Regions from separate parts of the Mesorhizobium sp. WSM4846 genome, predicted to be linked through region 3. Evidence: predicted binding sites of a transcription regulator. Region 3 holds the regulator's gene; each other region holds the start of a gene.

Region 1 (4,231 bases), on a different contig from region 3:
GAAAAATCCGATCCACACTGATATCGCCATCCCGGTCGATGACGACGTGCGCAAGCGCTTCCATTTCCTGGTCGGTGGCGGCATTCCGGCCGACATGGCTGGGGTCCGCTACATCGTCTTCGGCTGGGGGGGCCGCGCCTTCTATCTGGAGACGCCGACCTGGTCGGAACTGAAGGCGGCGCCGGTGATGAAGGCGCTGACATTGGACGCATCGGTGATGCATGTCGATGTCGCCGGCAACATTGTCGAGCCGCACCCCGACGTCGCCGGCTTCGACATCAGCGAGCAGCGTTTTGCAGCGCTGCTCGACTTCATCGGGGCGAGTTTCCAGCAAGGGCCTAACGGTCCGATCCTGATCGAGAATGCCGCTTGTTCCAAGTTCGACCGCTTCTACGAAGCCAACGGCCATTTCAATGCGCTGGTTGGCTGCAACACCTGGACAGCGGCGGCTCTGCGTATCGCCGGCCTGCGGACAGGCTGGTGGAATCCGCTGCCGGCCTCACTCGACCTGTCGATGCGGATTTATAATTGATGCTCCGGGTAATCAGCGCCTCATTCCGGCGCGCCCCTCTGTCTTGCCGGACATCTCCCCCACAAGGAGGCACAAGGAGGGAGATATTCAGTTTCGGCGCCGCGCTTAATCCTGCAACGTTGGAGATTGGCAAAAGCCGAGGTGACGGCCGATCTCCCCCCAAGTGAGGGAGATGCCAAGTTTTTGGCAAAGAGGGCAGGACAGAGGGGGGCGCTGTCCCCCAACCGGTAGAGCTTTCATTGCCGATTGCTATCCGGCAGCCGCCAGCCATAGAGCCAGTCGAGATCGGCCGCGAGCTTTTCCGGCGAGCGCCACTTCAGGAACAGGTTGCGCGCGACGGCCACCGGCCCCGCTGCATGCCAGGCGAGCCGGTTGACCGCACCGCGGCGGGAGACCTTGGCGATGCGCGGGCGGCGCATCTTCTCCCAGGCGGCAAGCGCGCCCCACGGATCGGCGGGCGCGGCAGCGACAAAGCCGGCAAGGGTTGCGGCATCCTCGATCGCCATCGCCGCCCCCTGCGCCGCGAACGGCGTCATTGCATGCGCCGCATCACCGATCAGCGCGATGCCGGCGGGCGTCGTCCATGGCTGTGCCTGGTCGACCGTATGGATCGGCCACGCGGTCCACGGGCCGGCATCCTCGGCAAGCCGGGCCAGCGCTGCCGCCGTGCCACGCATGGCGCCGAGGAGGATATTGGGGTCGGCGTGGCCCGACCAGCGCTCGCCGATGATCTCGCCCCTGGTGAAGGCAGCCAGGTTGAACGCCGTGCCGTTGCTGACTGGATAGGCGACGAGGTGGAAGCCGGGATGCAGGAAGGTGGTCACGCAATTGGCGGCGCCGACCGCCGCAAGGGCTTCTCCTGCGACACTGCCTGCACTGATCGTAGCGCGCCAGGCAAGCTCGCCCGAAAACCGGCTTTTGGCCGCAAACCCGCCAAAAGCCCGGATCGCCGACCAGACGCCGTCGGCGCCGATCAGCAGAAAGCTGCCGGCTTCGACTGTCTTGCCAGCAATCTCGACTGTTGCCGTGGCATGGCGCGGTCCTGTGGCGATGCCGCCGACGCGCGCGCCGGTGACGAGACTGATGTCCGGCTGTTCGGCAAGGCGCGCCATCAGTGCGTCTTGCAGATCAGCCCGATGAGCGACGAGATAAGGCGCCTGCCAGCGCCTTTCGGCCGCTTCGCCAAGCGGCACCCGCGCCAGCTCACGCAGCGTGGCGGCGTCCTTGAGCACGACCGCTTCCGGCCGCACCGCCGCCGGCAACAGCCGGTCGAGAACGCCGAGCTGGCGAAGGATGCGCGTCGCGTTGGGTGAGAGCTGGATGCCGGCGCCGGCCGCTTCGAGGCGCGGCGCCTGTTCGAACAGCCGCACCAGATAGCCGCGCTCTGAAAACGCCAGTGCCGCGGTCAGTCCGGCGACGCCGGCTCCGGCGATAACGACCTGCCCGGACCGGGTGTCGTCCATCGGATGGTGTGCGCGTCAGGCGGCCTGGTGGATATAGAGGCATCCGGCAGGCTGCGTTTCCGTCGCCTTCAGCTTTGGCGAATAGCGATAAAGCGTCGAGCAATAGGGGCAGACCTTTTCATTGTCGTCGCCCATGTCGAGAAACACATGCGGATGGTCGAATGGCGGGTTGGCGCCGGTGCACATGAATTCCTTGACGCCGATGTCAATCGCCGCATAACCCGCATCGTTCTGGAAATGGGGAATGGAACCGCCTGCCATCGTCGTCTCCTATATTTGCCGCATGACCCCGGATCATGTGCAAAATCAAAATTCCACCGCGTCCTTTGCGCGTCCACAGGACGCGCCGCGCTGTACCTGGATTGCATCTGGATCATAAGCAGTCTCTTTGCAAGATCGATGAAATCAAACTGTCGTAAAAGCCTGTCACAGGATAAGCTAAGCCGGTTAAGGCATGGCCCCCAAACCGAATTCGGTTTTGCTGGGGATCATGCGTAGCTTAAGTGGCGGGAGCGTCCTTTTGCGCGTCTGCAAAGACGCGCGACGCTGTGGCCAACGGGTGCGAAACGAGCAGGACCATGAACGAACTAAAGCCGGTGCAGAGCGAATTCACCACTGTCGAGGTGGCGAGCCCAGAGGGCGGCAACCCGGACCGGTTCGTCAACCGCGAGTTTTCCTGGCTGCAATTCAACCGCCGCGTCCTCGAGGAATCGCTGAACGCCAACCATCCGCTGCTTGAGCGGGTCCGCTTCCTGTCGATTTCGGCCGCCAATCTCGACGAGTTCTTCATGGTCCGTGTCGCCGGTCTCGCCGGCCAGGTTCGCGAAGGCATCACGCTGAAGAGCGCGGACGGCCGCACCCCCGAACAACAGCTGGAACAATTGCTGCGCGAGGTCGAGCGCCTGCAGGAGGACCAGCAGAACAGCCTATCCGCTCTGATGCTGCTGCTCGACAAGGAAGGCATCGAGAGCATCAGCCGCGATGGGCTGACCAAGGACGAGAAGACCTGGCTCGAGGATCATTTCCAGGAGCAGGTGTTTCCGGTGCTCACACCGCTGTCGATCGACCCGGCGCATCCGTTCCCGTTCATTCCCAATCTCGGCTTCTCGATGGCGCTGCAGCTGCGCCACCGCAGGAATGGCGAGGAGATGAGCGCGCTGTTGCGTCTGCCGGTGGCGCTGAAGCGCTTCATTCGCTTGCCTGACCGCAAGCATCATGTCCGCTTCATTCCGCTGGAAGAAGCGGTCGGCCTCTATATCGGCAAGCTGTTCCCCGGCTACGAGGTCAAGGGCTCCGGTACGTTCCGCATCATCCGCGACAGTGACATCGAGGTCGAGGAGGAGTCCGAGGATCTCGTGCGCCTGTTCGAGACGGCGCTCAAACGTCGTCGTCGCGGCTCGGTCATCCGCATCGAATTCGACAAGCTGATGCCGGCCGAACTGCGCGAGTTCGTCGCCGGCGAGCTTGGCGTCTCGTCGAGCCGGATCAGCGTGCTCACCGGTCCGCTGGCGCTCAGCCAGATTTCCGAGATCGTCGCCATCGCCCGCGACGATCTCAAATTCAAGCCTTACAATCCGCGCTTTCCCGAACGCATCCGCGAGCACGGCGGCGACTGTTTCGCCGCCATCCGCGAGAAGGACATCATCGTTCATCACCCCTACGAATCCTTCGACGTGGTGGTGCAGTTCCTGCGCCAGGCGATGGCCGATCCGGAAGTGGTGGCGATCAAGCAGACGCTCTATCGCACCTCGAACGACAGCCCGATCGTGCGCGCTTTGGTCGACGCGGCGGAGGCCGGCAAGTCGGTGACCGCGCTGGTCGAGCTCAAGGCGCGTTTCGACGAGGAAGCCAACATCCGCTGGGCGCGCGACCTCGAGCGCGCCGGCGTTCAGGTCGTGTTCGGCTTCCTCGAACTGAAGACCCACGCGAAAATGTCGCTGGTGGTGCGGCGCGAGGACGGCAAGCTGCGCAACTATGTGCATCTCGGCACCGGCAACTACCATCCGGTCACCGCGCGCATCTACACCGACCTGTCCTTCTTCACCACCGCTCCGACAATCGCCCGCGATGTCGCCCAGCTGTTCAATTTTATCACCGGCTACGCCGAGCCGACCGAGGAGATGCGGCTAGCCATCTCGCCGTTCACGCTGCGCAAGCGCATCCTCAAGCACATTTCGGACGAGATTGGCCATGCGCTGGAGGGCAGGCCGGCCCGCATCTGGATGAAGATGAATTC
Region 2 (4,231 bases), on a different contig from region 3:
CGGGCGTGAACAGCGGGCCGCAGAGTTCGGCGCCGATCGGCACGCGGAAGAACAGCTTCGAGGTCGCCCGCGCCTCGCCTTCGGTGTCGACCGCCCACAGGCCATCGGTGCGGCCGGTCGCCTTCGGGCCCTGGCCATCGGTCGAGACCCAGAGCCGGCCGGCCGCATCGATGGCGCAATTGTCCGGCATGCCGAACCAGCCATTGGCGGTCGTTGCAGTCGAGAAAGTAGCGCCGACTTCGGCCACCGAGGGATCGCCGCATTTCAACATGATTTCCCACTTGCCCTTGGTGGCAGTGAAATCGCCACCGTCCTCAACAATCTCGACGATGTGGCCGAAGGCGTTTTCGGCGCGCGGGTTGGCAGCGTCGACCTGCTCCGTCTTGCGCTTCGAATTGTTGGTCAGCATGACGTAGACCTTGCCGGTCGTCGGGTGGGGCTGAATATCCTCGGGGCGGTCCATCTTGGTGGCGCCGAGAAGATCGGCGGCAAGCCTTGTCCCGATCAGCACGTCGGCCTGGCTGGCAAAGCCGTTCTCGGCGGTCAACGGATCCTGGCCGTGAACCAGCGGCAGCCATTCCAGGGTACCGTCCTCGGCGAATTTGGCGACGTAGAGCGTGCCGTCGTCGAGAAGATCCATGTTGGCGGCGCGGTCCTCGGCGTTGAACTTGCCGGCCGTGACGAATTTGTAGACATAGTCGAAACGCTCGTCGTCACCTTGGTAGAACACCACTCGGCCATCCTTGGCGACGATCGATTCAGCGCCCTCATGCTTGAAACGGCCCATGGCAGTGCGCTTCCGCGGCACCGAGGTCGGATCGTTGACGTCGACCTCAACGATCCAGCCGAAGCGATTCGGCTCGTTCGGCTCCTTGCCGATATCGAAGCGGTCGTAATGCGCAGCCCATTCATAGGAGCCGTCGGGAATCCCCAGGCGCTTGTAGTTGGCGGCTTCCTTGTGACCTTCCTGCAGCTCGCCCGAGAAATAGCCGTGTATGTTTTCCTCGGCCATGATGTAGGTGCCCCAGGGCGTGACGCCGCCGGCACAATTGTTGACGCTGCCGAAGACCTTCGTGCCGGTCGGATCGGCACTGGTCTTGACCCGGTCGTGGCCGGCGACGGGGCCGGACAGCGCCATCTCGGTGTTGGCGGTGATGCGGCGATTGAGCTTGCCGTCGCGCACCACCTGCCATTTGCCTGATACCTTGCGAATTTCGACGATGGTGCCGCCGTGCGCGGCTATCTCGATATCGACCTGTTCCTTGCTCAGTGGGGCCTGCTTGGCCTCGCCATCGACGATGCTGACAAGGCCCGGGAACATCAGATGCGGATTGGTGTACTCGTGGTTGACCACCAGCAGGCCGTGCTCGGCCGAGCCGTCTATCGGGAGATAGCCGACATAGTCGTTGTTGTAGCCAAACTGTCTTTCCTGGGCCTGCGCCGACTGTTTTGTCGGATCAAATTCCGGCGAATCGGCAAACAGCGGATCGCCCCAGCGCAACAGCACGTCGGCGTCGTAGCCGGCAGCGACATGGTGCTTGTCGTCGACGCCTGCCTCGACCTCGTCGAAACTGAAGACCGAGCCGCCGCCGGCGCGGGCATCGTCGGCGAGGATCAGCGCGAGCGGGCTGACGGTGGCGGCGATGGCGGTTGCCGCGAGCGATCCCTGCAGAAAACCACGGCGCGAGAATCGCGCGGCGATGATTTCGCCCATCGTCTGGTTGTCAGTGGGATTGGTTCCTGGCCCATCGTTTTCCTCGAGCAGGCTGGTGCGGAAATGGGCGTCGGGGCGATGTTCAGTCATGGGGGCGTGCCTCTGGCTCTTTGGGATGGCTGGAGCGTGTTGCTTGACTGACCGCGTATCGCCAGCAGATCACAGTTTGATGACGTTGCCGACCAATTTCCAGCCCGATTTCATGTCTTTGATCAGGCCGCTTGACCGCGACCGACGCTTCCGAAACAAGATCTGCGGCAGGCGCGGAAGCACTGCGTCGGGAGGAACAAAAAAGTGAGTTTCTGGGGACTGGGGCAGCTCGGCATTTCGACGGTGATCTTCCTGCTGGCGGCGACGGCGGCCAAGCAATGGGGGCTGGCGCCGAGCCTCGGCAAGATCGTTCTGACTCTGGCGCTCTATTCAGCGGGCAATCTGATCATGCTGAGGCTGATCCGTGAATTCGGCATGTCGGTGTCGTTCAGCCTGTCGGCGGTGATCCAACTGGTTTCGGTGAACGTGGTGGCACTGGTGTTCTTCGGCGAGCGCGTCAATTCGTTGCAGGCGACCGGCATCGTGCTCGCCGTCGCAGCGGTGGCGCTGATCACGCTCGGACCCTATCTGCAAAAACTGTAGTTGCGCATGACCCCGAAAATCGGAATCGATTTCGGAAAGGATCATGCGCCAAATCAAAGTGCTACAGCGTCCTTTGCGCGTCCAAAAGGACGCGCGGCGCTGTAGGACGATTGGCCCGATGAAGAATACCGCAAACAAGCTGCTCAACTGGATCGAATTCCCGGTGCTTTTGGCCGGACTGGTCATCGCCGGCGGGCTGTGGGGGTTCGAGGAGCTGATGGAGGTGGCGCGGGACACCACGCCGCACGCCTTCGACACGGAAATCATGCTCGCCTTCCGTGAAACGGGACAGCCCGACAATCCGATCGGACCGCCATGGCTGGAAGGGGCGATGCGCGACATCACCAGCCTCGGCAGCGCCATCGTGCTCGGGCTGATCACAGCGGCGGTGATCGTCTATCTGCTGCTGATCCACAAGCCGGGAGCAGCGTTTCTGGTCTTCGTCGCGGTGGCGGGCGGGCAGGCCCTGTCGAGCACGCTGAAGCTCGGAATCGATCGGCCGCGCCCCGACCTGGTCTCGCATCTAGCCGACGTGGCGACGCTTTCGTTTCCAAGCGGCCATGCGATGCTGTCGGCGGTGACATATTTGACGCTGGGCAGCATGGCGTCGCGTTTCCTGCCTGGGCGAACGACCAAGATCTATGTGCTGGCACTTGCCGTGCTGACAGCACTGCTCGTCGGCATCAGCCGCGTCTATCTCGGCGTTCATTGGCCATCGGACGTGCTGGCCGGCTGGTGCGCCGGCTTCGCCTGGGCGATGCTGTGTTGGCTGGTCGCATGGGCGTTCCAGCGATGGCGCGGGCAGACCGCCGGCGCCTGAACCGCCCCTTCCGAACGACGCTGCGCCAATTCTCCTCTAAGTTGCGGCGGCTGGGGCGTGCTGGCCCAGCGGGCGCGCAGGCTCGCCAGGATGCAAACAGCCTGGTGTGCACATGTCTGACATGTGCATGATGATGCTTGAACCATCACAATGATGGTATTATACATGGAATGCAGACTCAGGCGGGGGTTTTTAGCCGATGATCACTGCCGCGCAGATGCGCGCCGCAAGGGCTCTGGCCGGCATCGATCAGAAGACGCTCGCCGAGCGCGCCGGGGTTTCGCTTCCAACCATTCAGCGCATGGAAGCGAGCGACGGCGTGGTCAGGGGCGTGGTCGATACGCTGATGAAGGTCATCCAGGCCCTCGACCGGGCCGGCGTGGAGCTGATCGGCGAGAACCAGGCCAGCGAGCGCGGCGGCAGGGGGGTGCGCCTCAAGCCGGTCGTGCCGCAGAACCCGCCAGGCTGAGCCGAAATAGAGTCGCGACGGCGACCGCCGACAGTCCTGCCGACGATCCCGCCGCCTGCTTGGTTTTATGCGTGGCCGCTGTGCACTTTTTGGCGGCATGCATCAGGAGCGGAAGGCAGTCCATGCATCGAACCCAGCGGGCAATTCATCAACCGGCGCAGCCGACATTTTCCGAACTGTTCACGCCGAAGCTGGCGACGGTGCTGCGCGAAGGCTACACATCAGAGCACTTCAAGGCCGATGCCATCGCCGGACTGACCGTGGCCATCGTGGCGCTGCCGCTGTCGATGGCGATCGCGATCGCATCGGGCGTGTCTCCGGAGCGCGGGCTCTACACTTCCATCATTGGCGGTTTTCTCGTCTCGGCTCTGGGCGGCAGCCGTTTCCAGATCGGCGGGCCGGCGGGCGCCTTTATCGTGCTGATGGCGGCAACCGTGGCACGGGTCGGCGTCGACGGGTTGCTGCTGGCGACGATGATGGCCGGCGTCTTGCTGCTCGTCATCGGCTACCTCAGGCTTGGCACCTACATCAAATTCATTCCTTATCCGGTGACCGTCGGCTTCACCGCCGGCATCGCCATCATCATCTTCTCCGG
Region 3 (4,231 bases):
GCCGCTGTCGATGGCATCCTTGAGCACTTCCATGGAGCCGGCGAACAGGAAATCGGCATTCGGGTCGGCGCCCGAGCCCTTGATGAAGACGTAATTGCCTTCCGGGGCCACCTTGAACACTTCGCGGGCCTGCATGCGGCCGACTTCCTGGTTGTCGAAGGTCAGATAGAAGACGTCCTTGTTCTCGATCAGCCGGTCATAGCCGACGACCGGAATGCCTTCGTCCAGCGCCTTCTGCACCGCCGGACCGATGGCCGAGGCATCCTGCGCAAGGATGATCAGTGCGTTGGCGCCCTGCGAGATCAGGCTTTCGACGTCGGTCAGCTGCTTGCCGGGATTGGACTGTGCGTCAGCGGAGATATATTTGTCGCCGGCGGCCTCGATCGCCTCCTTCATGGCGGCTTCGTCGGTCTTCCAACGCTCTTCCTGGAAGTTCGACCACGAAACGCCAATGACCTTGTCCTTGGCCTGCGCGGCCGACGCGAGCGTCAGCGACATGGCGACCCCCGCCAGAATGGCGGCTGCGAATCTCTTCATGATATTCCTCCCTGCGCCGCGTAGGGCGCGACCAACTGGCCCGAAGGCCGGCACAAAGGCCCTATTTTTTCGAGCCTCGAAAAAATACTGGTCCAACGCCGAAGCACTGTCAACACCAATTCTGATGGATTTTGACGTCCTGTCGGGCTTTTTTTCGAGGCTCGGAATAAATAATGACAGCCCCTTCTGCTTCTGCCAGTATTTGACCGACATACCGACGGCTTCCGATTCATGAGCGGCCGCGGCAATGAGGAGGAAACAAAAAAATGTCGGTGGGAATCCGTCATGACGATCTGCGCCGGCGCAACCGGGCGATGGTGATTTCGGCCGTGCGCCGGGCAGGCCAGCCGTCGCGGACCGAGATCGCCGCGACCACCGGCCTCAGCCATTCGACCATATCGGCGATCTCTGCCGACCTGATCCAGGAAGGCATCCTGGCCGAGAGCAAGGCGAGCGAGACGGTTTCGCTGAAACGCGGCCGGCCGCAGGTCGGCCTCAGCCTCAATCCGCAAGCCGCTGCGGTGTTGGCCGTCGTGTTGTCGCTGAATTTCCTGTCGGTCGCCGTCATCGATTATGCCGGACAAGTGGTCGCCGAGGAACAGCGCCGGCTGGACACGCTGACCATGTCGCGTGACGCGCTGATCGACGAATGTGTCGCCATCGTCCGGCGCCGGCTCGAAGATCCCGACCTCGATGTCCAAAGCGTCGCCCGCATCGCGCTGGCGATCCAGGGCATCACCGATTCCCACGCGCGCGCCATGTTGTGGTCGCCGATCACGCCGCAGACGAACATCGCCTTCGCCGACATTCTGGAACGCGAGTTCGGCATCCCGGCCATCATGGAGAACGACTGCAACATGATGGCCGTGGCGCTGCACTGGCGCCACCCGGATCGCTACCGCGACGATTTCATCGCCATCCTGCTCTCGCACGGCATCGGTATGGGGCTGGTGCTGAAGGGCGATCTGTTCACCGGCACCCACTCCTCAGGCGGCGAATTCGGCCACATGATCCATCGGCCGGGCGGCGCGCTTTGCCGCTGCGGGCTGCGCGGCTGCGTCGAGGCTTATGCCGGCAACTACGCCATCTGGCGCAACGCAAGGCTGTTGAGCGAGAACGCCGAGCCGGTCGCCGATGTCAGCGACGCCGACATGCGGGCCTTGGCGGCCCGGGCGCGCGAGATGGACGGACCGGAGCGCGAAGCCTACCGCAAGGCCGGCGAGGCGCTCGGCTTCGGGCTCGGCAGCCTGTTTGCGCTGATCGATCCGGCGCCGGTGGCCATGGTCGGCGCCAGCGCTGCCGCCTTCGACCTGATCGAGCCGGCCCTGCGCGAGGCCATCGCCCAGACCGCCGGCGGCCAGCATTCGGGTTCGATTTCCTTCGACACCGAGCCGAACGAGCTGCCGCTGATCCGCGAAGGCTGCGCCATGCGGGCCCTAAGCTTCGTCGATCAGGAGATTTTCGCGCCGAGCATCCAGGCACGAGCCGGCTCGGTCGGAAAGAACGTGGCTTGAATCCGAAGGCAGGGATTCCCGGGTCGCGACTTGGGGAGTGTTGAGATTCAGGTCAGGCCGAGTCGAGAATGGTGGGTTCCGAGAACCGGGGCGGAGCGTACTTTCGGGTACGTCAGCACCGGAAGCGCAGGTATCAGCCGTTCGCAGGCCGGCATCACCTGAACGTCAGCTAGTCTTCCCTGATCGCATAGCCGGCGCCGCGGATGGTGCGGATGACATCGGGCATGCGACCATTGTTGACCGCCTTGCGCAACCGGCCGACATGGACGTCCACAGTGCGCTCGTCGATGTAGATCGTCTCGCCCCAGACATTGTCGAGCAACTGACTGCGCGAGAAGACCCGGCCCGGGTGGCGCATCATGAATTCGAGCAGCCGGAATTCGGTCGGCCCGAGCCGGATCTCGCTCTTCTTGCGATAGACCCGGTGCGATTCACGATCGAGCATGATGTCGCCGACCTTGAGCACGCTGGACAGCACTTCGGGCTTGGCGCGGCGCAGCAGCGCCTTGACCCTGGCCATGAATTCCGGTGTCGAGAACGGCTTGACCAGATAGTCGTCGGCTCCGGTCGAAAGGCCGCGCACCCGGTCGCTCTCCTCGCCGCGCGCGGTCAGCATGATGATCGGCAGCCGCTCGGTTTCGGGGCGCACCCGAAGGCGCCGGCAAAGCTCGATGCCGGAAACCGCCGGCACCATCCAGTCGAGCACCAAAAGATCGGGCACGTTTTCCTGCAGCCGGATTTCGGCCTCGTCGCCGCGCGTCACCACCTCGACTTGATAGCCTTCGGATTCAAGATTGTAACGGAGGAGGACGCCCAGCGGCTCTTCATCCTCCACCACCATGATGCGCGGCGCGATCATCGGCCGGTCACTCCTGTCATGTCGCCGGCGCCGACATCGTCGTTTCGTCGAGCTTCGGGCGATCCGCCGGCAATTGCTGCCCGGTCACGACAAAATAGGCGTTTTCGGCGATGTTGGTGACATGATCGCCGATACGCTCGAGATTCTTGGCGCAGAACAGAAGGTGCGTGCAGGCGGTGATGTTGCGCGGATCCTCCATCATGTAGGTCAGGAGCTCGCGAAAAACCGCCGTATATTTCACGTCGATCTTCTGGTCGTCGGCGCGCAGTTCCTTCAACGCGCCGGCATCGCGCGACACATAGTGCTCGACCACGCCGCGCAGCTGCACAAGAACGAGATCCGCCATCGCGTCGATACCGTGCGACAGATTACGCGGCGTCGCGCTCTGCCCGACTGCGCTGACCCGCTTGGCAATGTTCTTGGCCAGATCGCCGATGCGCTCGAGATCGCCCGCCATGCGGATTGCGCCAACCACGGCGCGCAGATCCTGCGCCATCGGCTGCCGCTTGGCGATCAGCGTGATCGCGCTGTCGTCGAGCTCGCGCTGCCGCGCATCCATGATGGCGTCGTCCGAGACGACGCGCTGCGCCATCGCATTGTCCGACGCAAGCAACGCGCGGATCGAGGCCGCCACCATTGCGGCGGCGAGCTCGTCCATGTCGCGGATCAGCCGGTCGATGTGCTCCAGTTCCTCGTCGAAAGATGCGACGGTGTGTTCACCCATGGTGCTGTCCTCGTGTTCGAAATTCGCCGGACCGCTCAGCCGAACCGGCCGGTGATGTAGTCCTGGGTGCGCTTGTCGTCGGGGTTGGTGAACATCTTGTCGGTCGCGCCCTCCTCGACCAGATAGCCGAGATGGAACATCGCCGTGCGTTGCGACACGCGCGCCGCCTGCTGCATCGAATGGGTGACGATGACGATCGTATAATTCTGGCGCAGTTCGTCGATCAGTTCCTCGACGCGGGCGGTGGCGATCGGATCGAGCGCCGAACAGGGCTCGTCCATCAGGATCACTTCCGGCGACACGGCGATGGCGCGCGCGATGCACAGACGCTGCTGCTGCCCGCCGGACAGGCCGGTACCCGACTCGAGCAGGCGATCCTTGACCTCGTTGAACAGTCCGGCCTTCTTCAGGCTCGATTCGACGATGCCGTCCAACTCGGCCTTGCTCCTGGCCAGGCCGTGGATGCGCGGACCGTAGGCGACGTTTTCGTAGATCGACTTCGGAAACGGGTTCGGCTTCTGGAATACCATGCCGACGCGAGCTCGCAGCTCGACGACATCGATTTTCGGGTCGTAGACATCCTCGCCGTCGAGCGTG

Evidence for each region. The regulator PhoB, encoded in region 3, activates phosphate uptake and scavenging genes when phosphate is short. The targets are predictions, from matches to a motif close to TGTCATNNANCTGTCAT.
Region 1: the regulator PhoB is predicted to act here: its motif matches at 2,396-2,412, upstream of AC0L15_RS29495 (RNA degradosome polyphosphate kinase).
Region 2: the regulator PhoB is predicted to act here: its motif matches at 1,873-1,889, upstream of AC0L15_RS13835 (PhoX family protein).

The regions. Positions count from the first base shown of each region.
Region 1 is NZ_JBVVPZ010000054.1:16,423-20,653, reverse strand. It holds gene AC0L15_RS29510 (TIGR02117 family protein) at 1-532, shown strand, start outside; gene AC0L15_RS29505 (FAD-dependent monooxygenase) at 769-1,995, opposite strand; gene AC0L15_RS29500 (zinc-finger domain-containing protein) at 2,011-2,256, opposite strand; gene AC0L15_RS29495 (RNA degradosome polyphosphate kinase) at 2,574-4,231, shown strand, end outside.
Region 2 is NZ_JBVVPZ010000013.1:74,154-78,384, reverse strand. It holds gene AC0L15_RS13835 (PhoX family protein) at 1-1,804, opposite strand, end outside; gene AC0L15_RS13830 (hypothetical protein) at 2,009-2,347, shown strand; gene AC0L15_RS13825 (phosphatase PAP2 family protein) at 2,466-3,167, shown strand; gene AC0L15_RS13820 (helix-turn-helix domain-containing protein) at 3,367-3,636, shown strand; gene AC0L15_RS13815 (SulP family inorganic anion transporter) at 3,759-4,231, shown strand, end outside.
Region 3 is NZ_JBVVPZ010000025.1:19,432-23,662, reverse strand. It holds gene xylF (D-xylose ABC transporter substrate-binding protein) at 1-537, opposite strand, end outside; gene AC0L15_RS20415 (ROK family protein) at 804-2,051, shown strand; gene phoB (phosphate regulon transcriptional regulator PhoB) at 2,221-2,910, opposite strand; gene phoU (phosphate signaling complex protein PhoU) at 2,927-3,634, opposite strand; gene pstB (phosphate ABC transporter ATP-binding protein PstB) at 3,670-4,231, opposite strand, start outside.